DNA from 4 places in the Paenibacillus sp. NPDC058071 genome. Region 1 is predicted to be linked to each of the others. Evidence: riboswitches for the same ligand, from Rfam matches in the RefSeq annotation. Region 1 holds a riboswitch; each other region holds the start of a gene.
What was found. A riboswitch is a leader RNA that binds a small molecule or an ion and turns the genes downstream of it on or off. The one in region 1 is predicted to bind cyclic di-AMP.
Positions count from the first base shown of each region.

Region 2: linked by a shared signal. The riboswitch ahead of ACFVTB_RS24905 (C40 family peptidase) and the one ahead of ACFVTB_RS06855 (TrkH family potassium uptake protein) in region 1 are both predicted to bind cyclic di-AMP.
Region 3: linked by a shared signal. The riboswitch ahead of ACFVTB_RS13770 (APC family permease) and the one ahead of ACFVTB_RS06855 (TrkH family potassium uptake protein) in region 1 are both predicted to bind cyclic di-AMP.
Region 4: linked by a shared signal. The riboswitch ahead of ACFVTB_RS19400 (KamA family radical SAM protein) and the one ahead of ACFVTB_RS06855 (TrkH family potassium uptake protein) in region 1 are both predicted to bind cyclic di-AMP.

Region 1 is NZ_JBHVSK010000003.1:312,234-317,691, forward strand. It holds gene ACFVTB_RS06840 (succinate dehydrogenase cytochrome b558 subunit) at 1-178, opposite strand, end outside; gene ACFVTB_RS06845 (LysR family transcriptional regulator) at 432-1,313, shown strand; gene ACFVTB_RS06850 (potassium channel family protein) at 1,378-2,040, opposite strand; gene ACFVTB_RS06855 (TrkH family potassium uptake protein) at 2,056-3,396, opposite strand; cyclic di-AMP (ydaO/yuaA leader) riboswitch at 3,480-3,660, opposite strand; gene ACFVTB_RS06860 (CPBP family intramembrane glutamic endopeptidase) at 3,947-5,458, shown strand, end outside.
Region 2 is NZ_JBHVSK010000022.1:36,333-41,790, forward strand. It holds gene ACFVTB_RS24895 (M1 family metallopeptidase) at 1-633, shown strand, start outside; gene ACFVTB_RS24900 (hypothetical protein) at 650-1,468, shown strand; cyclic di-AMP (ydaO/yuaA leader) riboswitch at 1,812-1,970, shown strand; gene ACFVTB_RS24905 (C40 family peptidase) at 1,973-2,446, shown strand; gene ACFVTB_RS24910 (class I SAM-dependent methyltransferase) at 2,565-3,326, opposite strand; gene ACFVTB_RS24915 (MFS transporter) at 3,327-4,562, opposite strand; gene ACFVTB_RS24920 (GNAT family N-acetyltransferase) at 4,772-5,281, shown strand; gene ACFVTB_RS24925 (EAL domain-containing protein) at 5,331-5,458, opposite strand, start outside.
Region 3 is NZ_JBHVSK010000007.1:109,499-114,956, forward strand. It holds gene ACFVTB_RS13760 (beta-glucosidase) at 1-810, shown strand, start outside; gene ACFVTB_RS13765 (DUF402 domain-containing protein) at 1,062-1,577, shown strand; cyclic di-AMP (ydaO/yuaA leader) riboswitch at 1,766-1,948, shown strand; gene ACFVTB_RS13770 (APC family permease) at 2,094-3,920, shown strand; gene ACFVTB_RS13775 (DUF2627 domain-containing protein) at 3,977-4,270, opposite strand; gene lpdA (dihydrolipoyl dehydrogenase) at 4,427-5,458, shown strand, end outside.
Region 4 is NZ_JBHVSK010000012.1:68,578-74,035, reverse strand. It holds gene ACFVTB_RS19415 (cation:proton antiporter) at 1-531, opposite strand, end outside; gene ACFVTB_RS19410 (cation:proton antiporter regulatory subunit) at 534-1,025, opposite strand; gene ACFVTB_RS19405 (cupin domain-containing protein) at 1,208-1,669, shown strand; cyclic di-AMP (ydaO/yuaA leader) riboswitch at 1,831-1,986, shown strand; gene ACFVTB_RS19400 (KamA family radical SAM protein) at 2,105-3,223, shown strand; gene ACFVTB_RS19395 (MFS transporter) at 3,412-4,614, shown strand; gene ACFVTB_RS19390 (5'-nucleotidase C-terminal domain-containing protein) at 5,113-5,458, opposite strand, start outside.

The DNA.
Region 1 (5,458 bases):
CTTCAAGGATCGGAACGATCGGCAAGCTGTTGATGAAATGCACGCCGTTCGCGAATCCTTCCGGCCCGCGCTCGAATGCTTGATAGTTAGTGAGCGCGTGTACGAGAATAAACCCGCCGAGCGGAATCACCCCAAGCAAAGAGTGAAGCTTGCGCCAGTAATACGAATTTCCTTTCATTAAGTACTTCTCCTTTCTAGACTGTAAATACGCACAATTGTACAAACCATCCTACATTTTACCCCCGGCCTGTAAGCGCGTCAACAAAAGATGACACGATTTGGTCACACTTTCAATCCTACTCCTTTTCAGCTTATAATGGAATTGCATATTTATTATAATTTATTATAACTTTTCTGCATAAGAGATCGTTTTCAGCTGTTCTTCTGGTCACGCTTGGTGCATTCTATTATTAATAGAAGGAGATTATCCTATGCTTGAAGAGTTGAATATGTTCGTCGCAATCGTCGAGCATTCCAGCATGAACAAAGCCGCGGCCGTACTCAACCTGTCCCAGCCCGCCTTATCGCGAAAAATCGCTAAGCTGGAGGAAGATATCGGCGTGCAGCTGTTTCGGCGAGTCGGCAAACGGCTTGAACTGACGAGAATCGGACAGCTCACTTACGAATACGCGCTGGAGCTAGGGCAAATGCATCGCCGGTTCATGAGCACCGTCGCCGAGTTCGCTCAGGAAGGGCGTACATCGATCACAATTGGGGCCAGTCTCACGACGCTGCAAACGACGCTGCCCGATTTCATTAAGGCGCTGAACGACAGCCATCCGGAATTCGACATCAAGGCGGTAACTGGCAAAACGCATGAAATCGTCAACCTCGTCCGCGAAAACAAAGCCGACATTGCGCTCGTCGCTTCGCGTATTGAGGATACGCAGCTGCACTGCGTCCCTCTGTTCGACGATCATCTGCTGCTCGTCCTGCCGACGAGTCTTGCACTCGTCGACAAGCAAGAGCTGGGCATTCAAGATTTGAACGAATTGCCAATGATTTTATTTTCTAAAGGAACGTGGTATCGGAAGCTGACGGATGAGATACTCGCCAAATACAACCTGCTGCCGGATGTAAAAATGGAGATCGATTCGTTCGAAGCGATTCTCCGACTGCTCAACACTTGCCGCGCCGCCACCCTGCTCCCTCATTCTTATCTCCGCAAACAAATGATCGAGGACAACGAGCTGACCGTCGTCTCGATCCGTGAACTGGAGGATACAAAAAGAACGACCTGCCTCATCCATTCCGACCCGGCCTATCTCGATCCGGGTGTACGAGGCTGGATTGAAGAGCTGGCCCGCAAATAATAGCGCCGCCCGGCTATGTATCAATGAAAAGGACAACGGCGTCGCGTAGCCGTTGTCCTTATCTTCACCTGATTACCGCATCTTCAAACTGCTCGATTTGATCATTCGTCCCGATCACAACCATGACGTCGCGCTCCATCAGCGTATCCGTCGCCGTAGGAGCAATAATAATGCCGCTTGGCTTATTTATAGCAACGATGCTGCAGCCGAAACGCGCCCTTGGATTGAGCTCCTTGAGCGACTTGCCGTTCATCTGCTTCGGCACGGTCAACTCGACGATCGTGTAATCCTTCGACAATTCGATATAATCGAGCAGGTTTGGCGATACGAGCTGATGCGCTACCCGGATACCCATATCCCGCTCCGGATAGACGACGCGGTCGACTCCGATTTTCTCCAGCACACGGCCATGCAATTCGCTCATTGCTTTGGCCACCACCCGCTTCACGCCCAAATCCTTCAATAATATCGTCGTTAAAATGCTCGCTTGAATATCGTCTCCAATCGCCACGACGCCGCAATCGAAGTTACGCGCGCCGAGTGAGCGCAGCGCCTCTTCGTCCGTACAATCAGCTGAAACCGCGTACGTAAGCACGTCGCTCATCTCCTGTACCGCTTCTTCGCACTTGTCGATGCCAAGCACCTCATGCCCAAGCTGAATCAACTCTCTCCCCAAGCTGGACCCGAATCTGCCGAGGCCGACGATGACAAACTGGTGATTCTTCATTCCTCTCCCATTCCCCTATCCGATCGTAATTTTCCCCTCGGGATACCGGTACAGCTCTTTCTCTGTTTTTGGGCCGAGCGCATATGCAAGCGTCAACGGGCCAAGCCTGCCGGCAAACATCGTAAACATAATAATCACTCGTCCGAAATCGGTCAGGTGCGGCGTCAAACCGGCGGATAGACCAACCGTGCCGAAAGCGGATGTCGCTTCGAACAATATTTTCATAAACTGCTGATCTTCCGTCGTCGAGAGCAGCATCGTGACGAAAATGACGAGCGCCACCGACAGCATCGTAATGGTCAGCGCTTTATAAATCCGGTCTTTCGCCAGCCGATAACGGAACATCACGATATCTTGCCGTCCGCGCACCATGGCCAGCACCGCTCCGATCAGCGTAGCGAACGTGGTCGTCTTGATCCCGCCGCCAGTCGAGCCTGAGGACGCACCGATAAACATCAATATAACGGTAAAAAATAAAGTCGCTTGCCGCATAGCCGAATAATCGAGCGTATTCGCTCCAGCTGTGCGGGGCGCAACTGACTGGAAGAGAGAAGCAAGCACTTTCTCGCCCGCATTCAAGGAACCGAGCGTATTCGCGTTTGAAAACTCGAAAATAAAAATGACGATCGCCCCAACTGCGATAAGCAGGCCGGTAGTCGTAAGGACCACTTTGCTGTGCAGCGTCAGCTTGCGGCAGTTCCGCCAATCGAGCAAATCCGAGATGACAACGAAGCCGAGACCGCCTAAAACAATAAGCAACATAGACACAATATTAATCAGCGGATCGCCGACATAGTCCGTCATACTGCGAAACTGGCCGAAAATATCAAAGCCGGCGTTATTGAACAACGAAACGGAATGGAATAGGCCGAAGTATATCGCTTTTCCGAGCGGCATATCAAAAGCGAAGCGGATAGAAAGCAGCAGCCATCCGGACGCTTCGATCAAAAGCGAATAGACAATGACTTTGCGCACCAGCTTCACGATGCCCTGCATGCTCGTCTGATTCATCGCTTCCTGCAAAATCAGACGCTCCCTCAGCGAAATTCGTTTGCGCAGCATGAGGGCGATCAGCGTGCCCGTCGTCATGAAGCCCAATCCGCCAATTTGAATAAGCAGCAGCAGAATGATCTGCCCTGGCGTCGAGAAGAACGTGCCGGTATCAACAACGGCAAGCCCGGTTACGCTAACTGCAGATGTAGCCATAAACAAAGCGTCGAGAAAACGAAGCTCCGCGCCTTCGCTTAGCGCGAGAGGGGTCATCAGCAGTACAGCGCCTATTAAAATAATGACCGCAAAACCGGATACAAGGATCCGCGGCGGCGACCATTTGCGAATATCAAAAAAGGATAACATGGATTGCGCTCCCCGGCTGTAGAGCCGTTATGGTGTAATTTGGGCATAAAAAAAGCACCGGACGCTCAATGCCGCTGCGATGAGTTCCTGTTCCACACAGCCTGCGAGGTTAGCTGACGGATTCGGGCCTGGACAGGCGGCCCTATTCGAGCGGTTCGCTTCGTATGACGAATGCGCGCCGCCGAAATTCACCCCGTGCTGACGGACAAGCCGGCAGCGTTATGGTTCCCCCGTTTTCCAACGGAAATTCGGCTGTTCTATTCGATTATCGATAACGATTATAATCCTATTTCATTCGTTTTACCAACCAAGCAAATAGCAGAATTTCGCCGAAATTAGTTCAAATTAGCCCGCCCTTGATTCGTGAGACGTTCAACGCTGTCCCAATGTCGTTATTTCTCTCGTTTTCAAACCTTTTAACCAGATTTGCGGCTGTCAAGCATTGGATATTTCAGACTGTCATATGTTATTGTTACAGAATGGCTGTCCATTACGCATTGAAAACAAGGGCTCAATAGCCGCAGGGCGAAATTAAAGTCAGAGGTGAAGCATGATTCATTCCATTGAAAAGCATGATTGGAAGCGATTTATAGTAGCCGCTCTTATCGGTTTGCTTATATTTATCGCAGCACAGCTCATTCCGTTGGCCGGCGGGGAAGCTTCCAGCGATGTAACATTCGCTAAAGCGATTGCCAAAAGCGAAGCCGAAGCGGCTGCCCGCTCCTTTTCCAAACAGCAGTTCGGGCTAGCGGCGCAGAGTGCCGATGTCATCCATCAAACCGACAGCTTGGCAAGCGGTTATTTCTCCAAAGAAAAAAAGCTCGGGGAATATGAAAAAAAATACAGCAGCAATTTTCCAACCGATGCGTTTCAAGTGCATTTGAAGCTGGAGGACGGCAGCAACGCATTCATCTACGTACATATGACCAGCAGCAGCATCGTCGGCTGGCATTGGAAAACGGGATTTGCCGTGAATGAACAGCCGCTGATTGCCGCGGCCGAAAGCTTCGCCGTTTCGAAAGGCTTTAGCAAAGAGCAGTTGACCGATCGTTACGTGAACGACGATGGAGAGGTCGTTTTCCATCCGTCAGGCTATAAGCTGGCCGACGCCTCCTTGAACCTGACTGTCGGCGTCCGGCAGCTGAACGGAGACGAGTGGACGGTTACGCGTTATAAGCCTGTATTTGAACCGCCTGCCGACTATACGGCCCACGTTAAAAAACAGCAGGATATTGCAGGCTCTATATCTGTTGTCAGCCTGATCTACATGTACGTGTTCACGCTGGTGCTCGCAATCATTTACGCGGTTTTGTACCGGCGTAATACGACTTTTAAGCGGGGAATCGCGATCAGTCTGATTTTCACTTTTTTCTATATCTTTAATAACTTAAACCTGTTAGACGGTGTTAAAGCACAGCTAGGCGAGCAAGCGACCACTCGTTCCTCGGAGATTGCGATGATGTTCGTAACCGCCCTCATGCTGCTGCCCATCGGCGTTGCCGTCTACTTCTCGCTTGTTGCCGGCGACGGCATGTGGCGCTCTTGGAAAAAGCCGCTTTGGTCCGGGTTCCGTGAACGCGGCTACGGCGATCACGTCTGGCGCAGCGTTGGCCTGTCCTATTTGTTCGCAATTATTTTGCTTGGCATTCAATCGATTATTTTTCTCGTACTGGAAAATGCGATCGGTTCTTGGTCCAGCAGCGATGCGACTCAATCGCCATATAACATGAGCGTCCTTTGGATAATGCCGATGCTCGCCTGGTGCGCAGCGATATCCGAAGAAGCAATCTACCGGCTGTTTGGCGTTGCCATCTTCAAGCGCTGGTTCCGCAACACGTTCATCGCATGCCTGATCCCGACTGTTATGTGGGCGATTGGTCATGTCGGCTATCCAATCTTTCCGTTCTATACGCGCGTAATCGAGCTTATCATCATCGGCTTGATTTTCTGTTATATCTTCCTGCGTTACGGCTTCGTGACCGCCGTCTTTACACACGCCATTTTCGACAGCCTGCTCATGTCACTCTCGCTAGTCGGCGTCGGCGGGACAGTCAACGTAACA
Region 2 (5,458 bases), on a different contig from region 1:
ACCGATCCTGCGCCGCTGAAGCAGCCTTCATGGGCTTACGACAGCCACAGTCACTACGCGGAAAATGTGTATATGCGGGCAAAGCTCGTTCTGCTTGGTATTGAAAATCAGGTTGGTCCCCGGACGATGCAGAAGATTATGAAAACCTATTTCCAAAAATATCGGTTCAAGCACCCTTCAAGCGGCGATTTCCAACGCGTCGTCGAACAGGTGACGAAGCAGAAATGGCAGGAATATTTCGCCCAGTTCGTCTATGACGATCAGATGGCCGACTTCTCCGTCGAAACGATCGAGATCCGTCCGTTCGAGCAGGAAGGGCAGCAGGTGTACGAATCAACCGTGTTCATCAAGAAGAACGGCGGCAATAACGGCTCTATTCCGATTTTCATGCAATTCAAGGATGGCGCCAACGTCTCGAAAACGTGGGATGCCTCGGAATCGCATATTCAATATAAAATCGTGCACACGTCGCCGATAGACTGGGTCGTCATCGATCCTGAGCATACGAATGTGCTGGACAACAAGCATATCAACAACTTCATGCGGGCCGAACTTCCCGATCAGAAACGGATTCGCTGGAATCTCGGCTTCGCCAATCTGATCGAATCGCTGCTCGGTTCGCTGGGCTGGTAAGGGAGGAGGAACCGTGATGAAAACACATTTGAAGCAAGGCTGGCTGCTCGCCTCTAGACACTTCTTCATCGTCATTCTGCTGTTTCTGTACCAGCTGCTCTGGGGGTTCTTCCTCTATCGCTTCATTGACTCAATAGCCGCACCGCTGCTCCGAAGGTTTCCGAACGAAGCGCTGCCGGATTCCTCCGTCCAGCTCTTTATAAGCGAAGCGCAGTTTCATTTGATTAAAACCGATCTGATCACGCCATACGCATGGCTGCTTGGCGGTCTGATCGCCGCTCGGATGCTGCTCACGCCGCTCTTTAACGCTGGCCTGTTCTACTCATTCCGGCACGCGAATGCAAGCGAGGGAACCCGGTTTTTACAAGGCATTGGCAAGGTTTGGCGACCCGTTACGCTGCTTTATTGGATCAAAACGCTGCTCGCCTTAGCGCCCGCTTGGTGGCTGCTGCCCCGCGCTTTGCAAGCTGCGCTCGCCAGCCATTCCATAGGCGAGGCAGCGATTCGCTTGCTGCCTGGAGCTGCCGGCTGGCTGCTGTGGGCGGCGGTACTACATTTGCTTTTTCTCGCCATGCAGTTCGGCGCCGCTTCCGGCGACGGCCCGTTTCGTTCGCTATGGCATGCGCTTCGCCACGTCCTTCCGTACGGCGGCCTCTCGCTGCTCATGTGGGCGATCGGCGCCGGCGTTGCCTTGTTCGTGACTGGCCTTTCGTTCATATGGGCGGGGCTCATCGCTCTCATTATTCATCAAGGCTATAATTTGATTCGTACGATGATGAAAGTGTGGACGCTCGCCGCGCAGTACGACTGTCTGCAATCGAGGTCGGACATCTAATCGCAGGTACATCACGTTGCGGCAGGACATTCGGACTGATTCTTTAGGACCGGCATCGACAAGCTATTGTCGACGCCGGTCCTTCTTTTATGTCGAATGCTCGTCCTCCCTTCTCCCCCCTCCGTCCGTTACTCCTTCTAAAAAAAATCTACATAAACATTCATAGTCGCACATAGTTAATGTAATTAGCAGCCGTTATTGACGTATCTGCTCTATCCAAGTCGCATAAATGTATGAATTTATATTTATATCGCTAGATTGTCAGAAGATTACATGAGAATTATTAGAATTTGCCAATTGGAGGAGGAGATCGACGAAAAAAAACGAATAGTTCTCAAGTACATATTGAAACTTGCCTAATTCCTTGTACTGGAAACGGGGGAACCACCTCTGGGTGAATTGATTTCGACGCTCGGTCCAATTGCGGCCGGCGCCTGAGAAATCATAGGGATCCTTCAACCGAACCCCACAGCTAACCTCGTCGGCATCGGAAGGAGCTTTACCATCTTGAAGAAGCTTACCGCATTACTTGCAGGGCTCGTGTTGCTGCTGACTTTCCAAGCTGGCAGCGTATTCGCGGACTCGAAAATGGACGGCATTATCGATGAATTGATCGGTACGCCTTACCAAAGCGGCGGCACGTCGACTCGCGGTTTTGATTGCTCAGGCTTTACGACCTATGTCTTCGACAAAATGGGCGTAGACCTGTCCCGCACTTCGGGCTCGCAAGCAAAAATGGGCAAGAAGATCGCAAAGAGCGATCTGTCTGCCGGTGACCTCGTGTTTTTCAACACGAACGGAAAAAGTATCTCTCATGTTGGCATTTATGTAGGTGATGGCAAGTTTGCTCATTCGTCGTCCAGCAAGGGCGTAACGATCAGCAAGCTGAGCGAATCCTACTATGAAACCCGTTATGTAACGGCTCGTCGAGTGATGGATACAACGACTTTTGAGAAATATGCCGACGAAGCTGAGTAGGATTATATCTTACCGGTTCGGCGCATGATGAACCTTCATAAGAAAAAGCCGCAAGCTTGTTGTCCTTTGGGACTGAAGCCTGCGGCTTTTTCTTATGAACGATACCGTCGGGTCGCTTTTATACTTCTCCCCAGAACAGCTCTGTTCGATAGTCGAAGCTGACCCTGCCGTCCTTGCTCGTATTCTGAAACAACAGCTTAAGCTCGGCAAGCAGCGGTTCGTGATGGGGATGGCCGGCCAGCGGCATATACGAGGAGGAAAGCATACGACCCAGCAACTCTTCCTCATTCAGCAATTGCGCGAAGTCGAACGAGGCAATCTGCATGCCTTCTCCTTCCTCAAGGAAGAATGAACGCAAATCGACTGGTGCAATATTTTTATGCGAAACATGCTCATAATCGATGCCGTACGTGCGGAGCAGCCGATCATAGCCGTCCAAGAAGGGCGTTCCCTCCGTTAATCGCGAATTCCAGATCAACGCGACCTTTCCGCCCGGCTTCAGAATGCGATGGAATTCCGTCTTGGCTGCCGAACGGTCGAACCAATGAAAAGATTGCGCGCAGACGATAAAGTCCACCGAAGCATCCGATAAGCCGGTCGACTCGGCCGCCGCCGCTACCGAGCGATAACCCTCTCGCACAAGCAAGGCCCCTTCAGCCTCGGCGCGCATCGCCTCGTTCGGCTCGACCGCAATAACTTCACTTCCCCGCTCCAGCAGCAACGATGAGAAGATACCGGTACCCGATCCGATATCGGCAATTGTCGATGATGCATGGAACCCGATCTGCTCGTACAAAAAGTCCAGTGCTTGCTTCGGATAGCTGGGCCGATATTTCACATATAGTCCTGCACGGTCCGAGAATCGCTGTGTGTTGTCCATTCAATTCCCTCCCACTGTATCGATTTCGAGACTTGCCTGCTGCTTTCTGCCAAGCGTCAGCATGGCCAGCAGCACGATAAACAGCAGCACAATTAAGAAAGCAATCATCAGAATCGTTTGACTGACGCCGTAGCGGTCCATGACCCAGCCCGTCAATTTCGGAAACAGCGCCCCGCCTAATCCGCCGAAAGCAACCAGCAGGCTTGTCGTTTTCTCCGTCATGCCTGGGACTAAGCCGTTCGCATAGACGAGCGCGATACCGAAGATGCCGGAGAAGAACAGGCCGGCTAAACCGATCGATACGAACATCCAGCTGGCTTGACCGGTCAAGGCCATTAGAATAAGGGAAGCCGAAGCACCGCCCGTAGCGAACAGCAAATAGCGGGAATGGCCGATCCGGTCGGACAAGCCTCCGGCAAACAGACGGCCGATAATGACAGTTCCCCAGAACAGACTAAGAGCGGCTGGCGCGTCCGCAGCGGCAACGCCAGCTTGTTCGATCATAATCGACGGCAAATAGTTGGCAAAGCTCATTTCCATACCGACATAGATCATGAAGAACACAGCTGACAGCAGCACAAACGGAATCGTCTGCGGTTTATAACCGCCCAGCAGCCGGGAAAGCTTCCCGTCCGTGGCGACCGGCTTGGAAGCCGCTAACGACGACGATCGGGCGTAATAACCGATCTGTTCGTCGATTTTGCCGAATGACATCGTCAGCCATAGAATAAAGGTAATGCCGGCAATCGCCGATACGATAGGGAACGACAGCTGCCAAATCTCATGGCGAATGAGGAAGCCCGCTGCTGTAGGCATCAGGAAGGCGCCGATGCCGAAGAATATCTCGACGCGGCTCATGGCCGTAGCCTTCTCTTCCGATAGATCGATGACCATCGCGCCGATGACCGCTTCCGTCATGCCGAAGCCGAAGCCGGCCAGCGGCGCGATCGCAAGCATGAGTCCCCAAGGCGGCAAAAGGCTGTAAGCGGCTTCGCTAACGGTCAGAAGACCAACCGCCAGAAGCACGCATCCCCTTTTTCCAAGCTTGGACGTTAAATAAGGGGCTAGAAGCACGCCGACCAGAAATCCAAGAAATTGATTCATCACCCACTGACCGCTGTCTTTATAGGACAACTGGTAATGGGTCATCATTTGCTCCAGAACCGATCCGCCGACGACATGAGCAAGACCGATAACCAAATAAGACAAGCAGCTAAGCCATAGTAATCTTCGCATTTAAAAGGTTCTCCTTGTACGTGGAGCTTCTGCAACGCATGCTGTTACAAGCAAGAACGAATCGGCCGATCGATCGGAAAGAATCCGTTTGACGTTGTCATAGAAGCGTATCTGATTTATACTTTCTATCCATAACTAGGGGTCCATTCGGTGCTCGCAAACGCTGCACGATAAGTTAAGTATCCGGTTTCAACAAGGAGGATTGCACCTTGAACAAACATATATCTTCCTATTATAAACGATTGCCAATTGACATGACCATGCTTCCGCTGGAAATTAATCATGCCCAACAGCTGTGCGAGTGGAAATACGAGGGCCTGTACCGGTTGTACGAATGGCCGTCATGGGACGATATGCAAAAGGACGGGATCGAATTCGGCGATCCCGTCCTTCGTAATCAGCAGTATCGAGCAATCGTAGACAACAGCGGACAATTGCTGGGCTTCGCCCAGCTGTTTCCGATCGTCGGCGTCACTCGCCTCGGACTCGGCCTGCGGCCCGACTTATGCAGTCGCGGTATCGGCGGCCCGTTCGCCGCCTTCGTCGCCGAGCAGGCGCTCCTGCAGCGGCCGGACTGCACCGTCGATCTCGAAGTGCTCGTCTGGAACGAGCGCGCCGTTCGGGCTTACCTCAAAGCGGGCTTTCGGATCGAAGATACGTATATCCGCTCCACTCCGCGAGGCGCCGGCGAATTCCACTGCATGGTATACGAACGCTGACACCTGCCAGTGAAGCGCGGGACCGCGCAAGCTGCTCAGCTGCATTTTTTTAATCGTGACAATTCTCAAGCTGAACGTCCGCATCCGGCACTCGCATATCGACGAATAGAATGCAGCCCCGTCCGGTCATCACGGAGATGGTCCGAATCCATTCGCGCGTATCCAGATCGGTATACG
Region 3 (5,458 bases), on a different contig from region 1:
CTGCTGTTTGGCGTGGTAAGCCCATCCGGCAAGCTGGCAGAGACATTCCCGCTGGCGCTTAGCGATAACCCGTCATTTTTGTTTTACCCAGGAGAAAAAGACATTGTGGAATATCGGGAAGGCATTTTTGTCGGCTATCGCTATTATGACAAAAAGCAACAACCCGTATTGTTTCCGTTCGGACACGGCTTGAGCTATACTGCCTTTGAATACTCGAATTTGACTGTGCAGAAAAACAAAATCAGCGATCAGGAAACGCTGCAAGTGCAGGTAACGGTTCGCAACAGCGGTCAAATGGCGGGAAAAGAAGCTGTTCAGCTGTATGTTCGCGATATTGAAAGCAGCGTAATTAGACCGGAGAAGGAACTGAAAGCCTTTGACAAGGTTGAACTGCAGCCGGGCGAAAGCAAAACCGTTTCTTTTGAGCTGGATAAGAGAAGCTTTGCTTACTATGATGTAGAATTAAAAGATTGGGTTGTTGAGACGGGAAGCTTTGAGCTTCTAATCGGTAAGTCATCGCAGGATATTGTGCTGACGGAGCAAATTGAAGTAGAGTCTACTACAGTGCGAACCTACGTTTATCACCGCAATTCGACCATTACTGATCTTATGCAGACGGAGAAGGGCCGCGAGTGGGTGAAAAAGATTTATGCGGTGCTGCCATTTGCAGCAGCATTGGAGGGGCCGCATGCCGCATTGCTGCAAGCGTTTATGAAATATATGCCGATTCGCGGCATGCTCTCCTTCAGCGGGGGCAAATTTACGGAAAAGCATTTAGAAGAGCTTGTTGATGATATGAACAAAAAATAAATAGGTTAAGCCGATTTTTAGGCGTATCCCGCAACGAATTATAAAGGCACGCACGGCTATTATCGAATTAAAGCCCTAAGCTGCAAGCTGGCTCCGTTATCATATCGGAACTAGCTTGCAGCTTAGGTTTTTTTAATTGTCTACAGGGCAAGGTTTTTCAAAACCGCAGAGGTATATTATGATATTCTTTTAATTACTTACATTATATTATTGCTGCCATATGATCACACATACCGAAAGGAAAATTATAATTGGATAATCAACAAATGAGGATTCAATCCTTGAAATACGGCAATCATCTTCATTATGAATGGGATACTACACTTCTTGAAAAGACTGATGAACACATCTTCGTTCTCGGTCATCGAGGAAGAAAACTGAAGCATTACACCAAAGGGAAAGTATTTACCATGGAGAATTGGACAATTGAGTTCTTTCCTTTCGACGCTTGGTTTACTGTAAGTGCGGATATTATCGATGGCAAAGTGACACAATATTACTGCAATATTTGCCAACCAGCAAAGCTCAATGAAAATACAGTAACTTTTGTCGATTTGGATATCGACTTGATCTATACAAACGGCAGGTGGAATGTCGTTGATGAAGACGAATTTGCGGCTAACGCAGTGAAGTTTTCGTATCCGCCAGACTTAGTCAGGAGAGTTATTCAGGAGCAGAAGAGTCTCGAGGAGCGGATCGAACAGGGACGATTCCCTTTTGACGGTACCATAGAGCGATTGATCAAAATGCTGCCGGACGGAGAATGACACTACGAAAGTGCCGATTTCGCGAGAAAACACGAGAAAATAACAGCTTTCGAGCGAGGCACATTCATGTAAGCGGTTTATTGCAGATGTTCCAATCCGAATCGATTCAAAAACGGTTTGCGCCGCATTTTACTTTGATTGGCGATGAGCGTAAGATTAGTCCGTACTCATCAAACCGAATACGTTCAACGTTCTAATCGCTAAATTTCCGCAAGGAAAACGGGGGACCCAATCGATAATGCCGATATTTGATCCGTCAGATGAATTCGGCATCATCCGGGGTGAATCCTGCTGCGCCAACGCAGCGGGTAGGGCGACTCATACCGCCCGAATCCGACAGCTAACCTCGTCAGCGTTGAATGAGAGAGGGTTGTGAACATGTGCTGAAAACACAGGCTCCTACCTGTGTTTTTTCGTGCGCAAATTTCACCGTACAGATGGAGGATATGAAGTGGATGGCTGACTAGAAACGCTTCACAGACGCAGCATAAAATCACAGATGGCGGTGAATGAACATTGATAACTTCAATTAAACGAATTTTAATCGGCAGGCCGTTGAAATCGACGGAGCTAGGCGAGCAAAAGCTGAATAAGACGAAGGCGCTCGCCATTTTGTCCTCCGATGCGCTCTCCTCCGTCGCTTACGGACCAGAGCAAGTTTTGATCGTGCTGCTGACGGTAGGGGCCGCAGCTTTTTGGTACTCCATCCCGATAGCAGTAGGTGTTCTGGCGCTGCTGACTGCGCTAATTTTTTCCTACCGGCAAATTATTTTTGCTTATCCGCATGGCGGCGGCGCTTATGTCGTCTCGAAAGAAAATCTCGGCAAGCATGCCGGTCTTGTGGCAGGGGCATCCTTATTGGTCGATTATATATTGACGGTAGCGGTTAGCGTCTCGGCCGGCACAGATGCGATAACTTCGGCCTTTCCAAGCTTGCATCCATACAACGTGCCGATAGCGGTCGTTTTCGTCCTATTTATAACGACGCTTAACTTGCGAGGCGTGACGGAATCGGCTTCGATTCTCGCTTACCCCGTCTACCTGTTCGTACTTGCGATACTGGCACTGATCGCAACAGGCGTCTACAAAGTAGCAACCGGCCAAGTTTCACCTGATTTGCATGCGTCGATCGGTACGCCGGTGGCGGGAATTGGACTGTTCCTGCTGCTCAAGGCGTTCGCCTCCGGCAGCTCGGCACTGACCGGTGTAGAAGCGATCTCGAACGCCATTCCGAACTTCAAAAGCCCGGCGCCAAACAATGCCTCGAAAACGCTGCTCGCGATGGGCGCTTTGCTTGCGATTTTGTTTTCAGGCATCGTCTTTCTCGCATATTATTACGGAATCAGTCCGCGTCCAGAAGTGACGGTTGTATCCGATATCGCCGAAGACGTATTTGGACGCAACGGCGTTTATTATTTTATCCAAGGGACAACAGCGCTTATTTTGATTCTCGCGGCGAACACAGGCTACTCTGCGTTTCCGCTGCTGGCAGTCAATTTGGCGAAGGATAAATATATTCCGAGAATGTTTACGGTCAGGGGAGACCGGCTGGGCTATTCGAACGGCATCCTGATGCTTGGCTTGCTGTCCATCGTTCTTATTGTAGGATTCGGCGGAAAAACAGAGCACTTAATTCCACTCTATGCAGTTGGTGTATTCATTCCGTTTACGCTGTCGCAGACGGGGATGATGGTGAAGTGGTTCCGCGAGAAGCCGAAGGGCTGGAAGTCCAAATTCATCATCAATACAATCGGCGCATGCATCAGTTTTATCGTGTGCATTGTCTTTTTCTTAACCAAGTTCGGCCAAGTATGGCCGGTTCTTATCTTCTTGCCGGTTATCATCTGGCTGTTCGTCCGGATTCACGCGCATTACGAAGCGGTGGCGGATCAACTGCGGACAACGACCTGCGAGCCTTCTATGCCGATTGAAGGCAATGTCATCATTGTCCCAGTGGCAGGCATTACTCATGTTGTCGAAAATTCGCTGAACTATGCCAAGTCGCTTCATGCGGATCAAATCATTGCCGTCCATATTCCGTTTGAACGCGATGAGGAAGCCGCTTTCGAACAAAAATGGCAAAAATGGCAGCCGGATATCCGGCTTGTTACGCTGCATTCGCCTTACCGAAGCTTGGTCTATCCGCTAACTAAATTTATCGATACGGTTCAGCGCAAGGCGAGCGAATCACATTATCAGGTGACAGTTGTTATTCCGCAATTTATCCCGAAAAAAGCATGGCATCATATTTTGCATAATCAATCGAGCCTGCTGCTTCGCGCTCATTTGCTTTATAGAAGGGACGTTATTATAACGACTGTACCGTATCACTTGAAAAAATAGCTTCTCAGAAAAAACGGACCGGCTCGCGGGTGAGCCGATCCGTTTTCTTTGGTTCATTAAGCCTGCGGTTTAGGCGGCTTCGGCCGCTTTTCGCGGAAGCGGGTAGCCACATAGTTGCGTTTCCGATCGCGGAAAAAAATCCAGCCTCCAATAAAGCCAACGCCGATCAGAAACATGACGAGCCCAAGCAAGAAGCTAAGCCATGCGAAATTAGGAACGACTGCGTCGTTGCCGAATTCGGAGAAATAATGAAATAATTCATTTTTCATACGAAGAAAGCCAAAGCATGCCAGCAGTCCTGGAATAACGAGCAACAGGACGGCGATCAATCGCGACGTTATGATTTTCATACCGTTTCTATCTCCTTGTTAACGGGTATAAACATGATTACTATCATACCTTTTTCAAGGTCTAGTGTCTATTTCGGAAAATTGACGATGTATTTGAGAGTGAAAAAAGGTACAATAGATAACGTGACAAACATGGTTGTTTGGAGGGACTAGGAGATGGCGATACAAGTAGACGTAGCCGTGCTCGGAGGCGGAATCGGCGGATATTCGGCTGCCATTCGCGCCGCGCAGCTCGGAAAGACGGTCGCGATTGTCGAAGCGGACAAGCTCGGCGGCACCTGCCTGCATAAAGGCTGCATACCAAGCAAAGCTTTGCTTCGCAGCGCGGAAGTATACACCGCGTTGAAACAAGCGGATACATACGGCATTACCGTTTCGGAAGGCGCAGTGGCGCTTGATTTTCATAAAGTTCAGCACCGCAAGGAGCAAACCGTCGATCAGCTTTACCGGGGCTTGCAGCAATTGATGAAGAAGAACCGCATTCAAGTAATTCACGGCAAAGCCAGAGTCATCGGGCCTTCGATTTTCTCGCCGCGCAGCGGATCGCTTGCGGTGGAATTGGCGGATGGCGAGATGGAATCAGTTGTTTCAACGAATCTGATTATTGCGACGGGCTCGCGTCCAAGATCGCTTCCGGGTTTGCAGCCAGACGGCAAGCATGTGCTCACGAGCGACGATGCATTGCTGATGGAGACGCTGCCGGAATCGATACTGATTGTTGGCGGAGGCGTGATCGGCGTGGAATGGGCCTCAATGCTGCAAGATTTCGGCGTGCAAGTGACGCTGGCGGAGGCCGGGATCCGGCTGCTGCCAGGGGAAGACGCCGAAATATCGGCCGAGCTAACTCGGATGCTCAAACGCCGGGGCGTTCGGGTGCTGACGAGCGTACAATTAAAAGAAGAGGAGCTGTCCGTTGGGGACAGCGAAATCTCGATCGCGGCTGATACCCAGGATGGGGAAGTGCTGCTGACGGCCAATAAAATGCTGCTATCCGTTGGCCGCGTTGCGAACGCGAACGGCATCGGCCTGGAAAACACCGATGTGAAGACAAAGGACGGCTTCATCGTGGTGAATGAATACGGGCAAACAAGCGAGCCGCATATCTATGCGGTTGGTGATTGCATTGGAGGCGTTCAGCTCGCTCATGCCGCTGCTCACGAGGGCATTGCGGCGGCCGAGCATATCGGC
Region 4 (5,458 bases), on a different contig from region 1:
TAGTACGAGGCCGGAGAGAATGGAGATATAGACAGCAAGAAAAATGTCCTCGAACATAATAATGCCAAGAATCATCTCGGTCTCCGAATTGGCAGTACGTTTCAAATCGACGAGCACTTTAGCGACAATGGCGCTGGAGGAGATCGTTGTGATACCGGCTATAATGAGCATTTCCTCGAGCGGAAAGCCGGTGACCCAGCCGTAAGCGAGACCGAGAGTGAAGTTGATTAAAATATAGATGGTGCCGCCAATCACAATCGATTTGCCGGATTTGATCAAGCGGCCAACGGAAAACTCAAGCCCGAGATAGAAGAGCAGGAACAGTACGCCGATTCTGCCGAGGAAATCGATGAAAGGGGCGCTTTCGATAAAACGGAAGTCGAGAATGCCGAATTTAGGTGCGTGCGGCCCGACGGCCATCCCGATGAGAATATAGAACGGGATGACCGAAAAGCGCAGCTTTGCGGAAAGGAGCCCGACTAAGGCAAGCAGGATAACGGCAAGACCAATTTCCAGCACCAAGTGATCCATAATTATACGCTCCCGTTAGAAAGGAGATGTTTTAGCTTCTTTAGATGCTGGCGTTCGCCAGCCACAATGAGAGTCGTATCCGCTTTGAAAATATAGTCGGGGCCAGGGTTAATATGTTTTTTCTCTTTTTCTACTACGGCGATAATGGTTGTGCCCGTTTTTTGACGGATATTTGCTTGGCCAATTGTTTTGCCGATGCATCTGGAACCATGCTCCACCTTATACCATTCGATCGTCAAGTCATCCAGCGCCACTTCGATCGTCTCCAGCGCTTTCGGCTTATAGGTTATACCGCCGATAATAGCCGCAATATGACGGGCTTCGTCGTCGTCCAGAGACACCATGGATATGCTGTCGTCCGGATCCTCATAGTCGAAGTGGTACAGCTCGCGTCTTCCGTCGTCGTGGATGATGATGACAAATTTGTCGCCGCCTCTTGTCTGCAACTGATATTTACGTCCAATGCCCGGTAAATCCGTTTCTCTAATATCCATGCCAGCACTCCTATTCTGCACGCTTATAGTATTTATATAAAGGATTCCGGCATAGATGCCATAAATATGGCCTAACTATAGCTGGAAAATGTCATCATCTATCGAACATTCATTGACGGTTGCTTTCAAACCGATATAAAATCTAAGGAATAAATAGAGATGTAATAGGAGGAGAGAAACAGATGAGTTCTACGGTTAAACAAATTTCTCCTTTGGTGGAGGCGCTCGGTTTGAAGCCTCATCCCGAAGGCGGATGGTATAAGGAAATATGGAAGGCTTCGTTCGAAATTCCGCAGCAAGTGCTAGGGGCTCCTTATAACGGTCCGAGATTTGCCGCTTCGTCCATTTACTACTTACTGCATCCGGAAGAAATCTCCGATTGGCATACCGTTCATTCGGACGAGCTATGGCTGTGGCACTCGGGCAGCCCGATTGCGCTGACGCTGGGCGGTACCGGAGATAAACCGGAGAAGCGCGAAGAAATTATTCTCGGCGGAGACATTCTGAACGGTCAGCAGCCGCAAGCGCTGGTGCCCGGTGCGGAATGGCAAATGACGCGTCCGCTGGGCGACGAGCCGGTGCTGGTATCCTGCGTCGTTGCTCCGGGCTTTCACTATGACGATTTCAGACTGATCGGCAAATAAGAGGACGGCGGAGCCGGTCCGAGACGCAGCGCATCTTTGGAAAACGATGTTCAAGCGGCCCGGTCCGGCTTCGTTTTTTATGTCCATAAATAGGGCGGCGAGATCGGCCGATTTGTCTGAATTGACTGTAAAGTTTGACAAATGGCCCTTTTTCGATTTAGACTGTTAGTACGCTTAATTTTCGGCTATGCGCCGGAAAGCGGGGGAACCAAACGCAAGTGGGGCGAATAAATTCCGCATATCGTGTATGCAGAGTTTTAGGGTGACCATCTACCCGAGTCCGTCAGCTAACCTCGTCAGCAGTGGATGGGTCAAATTCAAGTTTATTTTTATTTTGTGACCCCTACAGATAGATTCGTATGGGTTTTTTTGCGTTTCTTGGACCCCCCACTGGTGGAGCGTGCACCACAAATTCTGTTTGAAGGAGGAGTTTGTATGCCGCAGCCAAAGTACATCATCGATCTTGACCGCATTGCATCCATACCGAGCGAGGAGCGTCAGAAGCTGAAGCCGATTACGGATAAGTTCGCGTTTCGCGTTAACGACTACTATTTAAGCCTGATTGATTGGGACGATCCCAACGATCCGATCCGCAGACTCGTCATCCCGAATGAGGGCGAACTGCTCGAATACGGCAAATGGGACGCTTCCGACGAGGAAGCCAATTATGTCGTACCGGGGTGCCAGCATAAATACGGGACGACCGCACTGCTCATCGTCTCCGAAGTATGCGGCGCTTACTGCCGATATTGCTTCCGTAAGCGGCTGTTCCGCAACGACGTGAAGGAAGCCGTTTCGAATGTAGAGCCAGGACTCGCTTACATCGCCGAGCACCCCGAAATCAATAACGTATTGCTGACCGGGGGAGACAGTCTTATCCTCGGTACTCCCAAACTAAGAAGCATTATCGAGCAGCTTAGAGCGATCGATCATGTGAAGATTATCCGATTAGGCTCCAAAATCCCCGTATTCAACCCGATGCGCATTTATGAGGACGAAGCCTTGCTTGATTTGATCCGCACTTATTCCACCGTAGAGAAACGCATTTATGTCATGGCGCACATTAATCACCCTAGAGAAATTACGGCCGAAGCGTGCAAAGCGTTCAACGCGCTGCATGAGGCCGGCGCGATCGTCGTCAACCAAACGCCGATTATTAAAGGCATTAACGACGATCCCAAGGTGCTGGCGGAGCTGCTCGACCGGCTGTCATGGGCTGGCGTAACGCCGTATTACTTCTTTATCAACCGCCCGGTAGCGGGCAACTCGGATTTCGTCGTACCGCTCAAGCGGGCTTACGAGATAGTAGAAGAAGCCAAGGCGCTTACTTCAGGTCTCGGCAAGCGGGTCAGGCTGTCCATGAGCCACGCTTCGGGGAAAATCGAAATCCTTGCTATTGAAGATGGCAAAGCGTATTTAAAGTACCATCAGTCGAAGTATGGCCATTACGGCCGCTTTATGATGCTGGATTGCCCGGAAGATGCCGCCTGGTTTGACGATTTACCAGGCAGCGAACAGTATTGGAAACCGGTGCATGAAGCTACATTGGTGTAACAGCATTTAACGTAAGCGAATAATGGGAATGGGACTGTCAGGGCGATAAGCGGCAACGTGAATCGCAGCGGACGGTCCCTTTTTTGCCGTATTCCATAGACAGAAGGGATGCCCGACAGTATGATTGGCAGTATACGGCGTGGAACGGAGCGCCGATTCCAGAAGGAAAGTCGAAGGGATCCTACATCATGCGCGAGTCCTTATGGACCAAAAATTTTATTTTGCTTACCTGCTCCAACCTGTTCTTGTTTCTAGCTATCGAGATGCTTCTGCCTACCTTGCCTGTTTTTGCGGCCGAACAAGGAAGCAGCGAATCGCAAATCGGCTTGCTGCTCGGATGTTTCACGTTTGCCGCCGTACTGGCAAGACCGCTTACCGGCATTGGCGTCCGCCGATTCGGGAAGAAGGGTCTGCTGTTAATCGGCGTTGCCATCTGCTTCGTTGGAATGGCGGGCTATTACATGGCCGCTACGCTGACGGCGCTGCTCCTGCTGCGCTTTGTACACGGCATCGGCTTCGGGCTGTCGACTACACAGTACGGCACCGTTATTTCGGACGTTGTCCCAGCGTCGCGAAGAGGAGAAGGGATGGGGTTCTTTGCAACCGGCAACGCGATCGCGTTCTCCTTGGGTCCTTTTCTAGGCATATGGTTAATGGAGCAATACGGGTATTCGGTTCTGTTTGCGACGGGGGCTGCCATATTGCTGGCGACGCTGGCGCTAACCACTTTCTTCCGCCAACCGAAGGCATCGCCGGACGTCAAGCTGCATGCATCTGCAGCTTCGCAAGGAAAGCCGCATTGGCTTAGCAGCGCAGTAGAGAAGAAGGCATTGTTCCCTTCCTTGCTGGGCATGCTGGTCGGTGTCTCTTTCGGAGGCATGCTCAGTTTTATTACGTTGTTCGGCATCGAGAAGGGGATTTCCAACATCGGATACTTTTTCCTGGTTGTCGCTATATGTGAAGTGCTTATACGCTTTGTTAGCGGTCCGTTGTTCGATCGGAAGGGCCGGATTTGGGTGCTGTTCCCGTCTGCTGTCTTTTGCTTGATCGGCTGCGTCGTTCTGTTCCTTGCCGACTCGGTAGAAATCCTGCTGCTCGCCGGCGTGTTCTATGGCTTTGGCTTCGGAGCTTTGTTCCCGGCGCTGCAGGCTTGGGTTATTAACCGCGTCGAGCCGGAACGGAGAGGGGCGGCTACAGCAACCTATTACAACTTTTTCGATATCGGCATCGGACTGGGCGCGATCATGCTCGGCTTCGTCGCCTCGGTAACCGGATATGCGACGATGTTTTTGTTTTCCGGCATATTTTTCGTCGCCTACATCGTCTTGTACTTATACTATGAGTGGAAGTATGCGAGCGGTGGCAAGAGAACGGCTAACATTGCCGAATAAGCTTGTACTAGAATACGAAAACGGAAAAAGATTGCCCGCTGTCCGAGAAGGCCTAGCAGAGTCCTCCAACTGTCGGAGGTGCAGCAGTTTTAGGGACTACATGAGAAATATGTATGAAATTTCATATATAATTTCTCAAAAATCGGGATTTCGGACGATTATAGTCGAAAAACCATATATAATCGACGATTTTGCTCAAAATACGCAAATTATGTATGAAATTTAATATACATTGAAATACGCGGCTCAAAAAGAAACCCGCCGTTATTGAAACCGACGAGTTCTTCTCAACCGCCTGAAGCGGCCATATAGATTTTTCGCGCGCTTCTTCCAGCGCACGTTATGGCGCCGAAGGCGCCGTGCGTCGAGACACAGCACGATGGCGCCGATCGCACACCATCCGTCGCTTCAGGTTGGCGACAGTCTGAGGGGCTGTTCCTAAGTCACTAAGAAGACTTTTGAAACAGCCCCTTTGTCATGCCGCAAGCTAAGTCTTTCTTAGGACGGCAGCTTAATGATTTGACCCGGATAGATCAGGTTCGGGTTGACGATACCGTTCAGATCGCGCAGCGTCTGCCACGTCGTGCCGAATGTTTTGGCAATCGTCCAGAGCGTGTCGCCTTTCTTCACTACGTAAGCCTGAACGGCCGACTTTGGTTCGGACTTCGGCTCTGGCTGCTGTATCGGCTGCGGCTCCAGCCGCGTCACTGGGCCAACTGTCGTCGGCTCTGGCTGTGGCTGCGGGCTTAGTTGCGGTCCAGGATGAGGCTTGGTTGACGCCGGTGCGGTCTCCACAGTAATACGGCGTTCCACTTTCGGTTCGGAGTCGCCGAGTTTCTCGAGA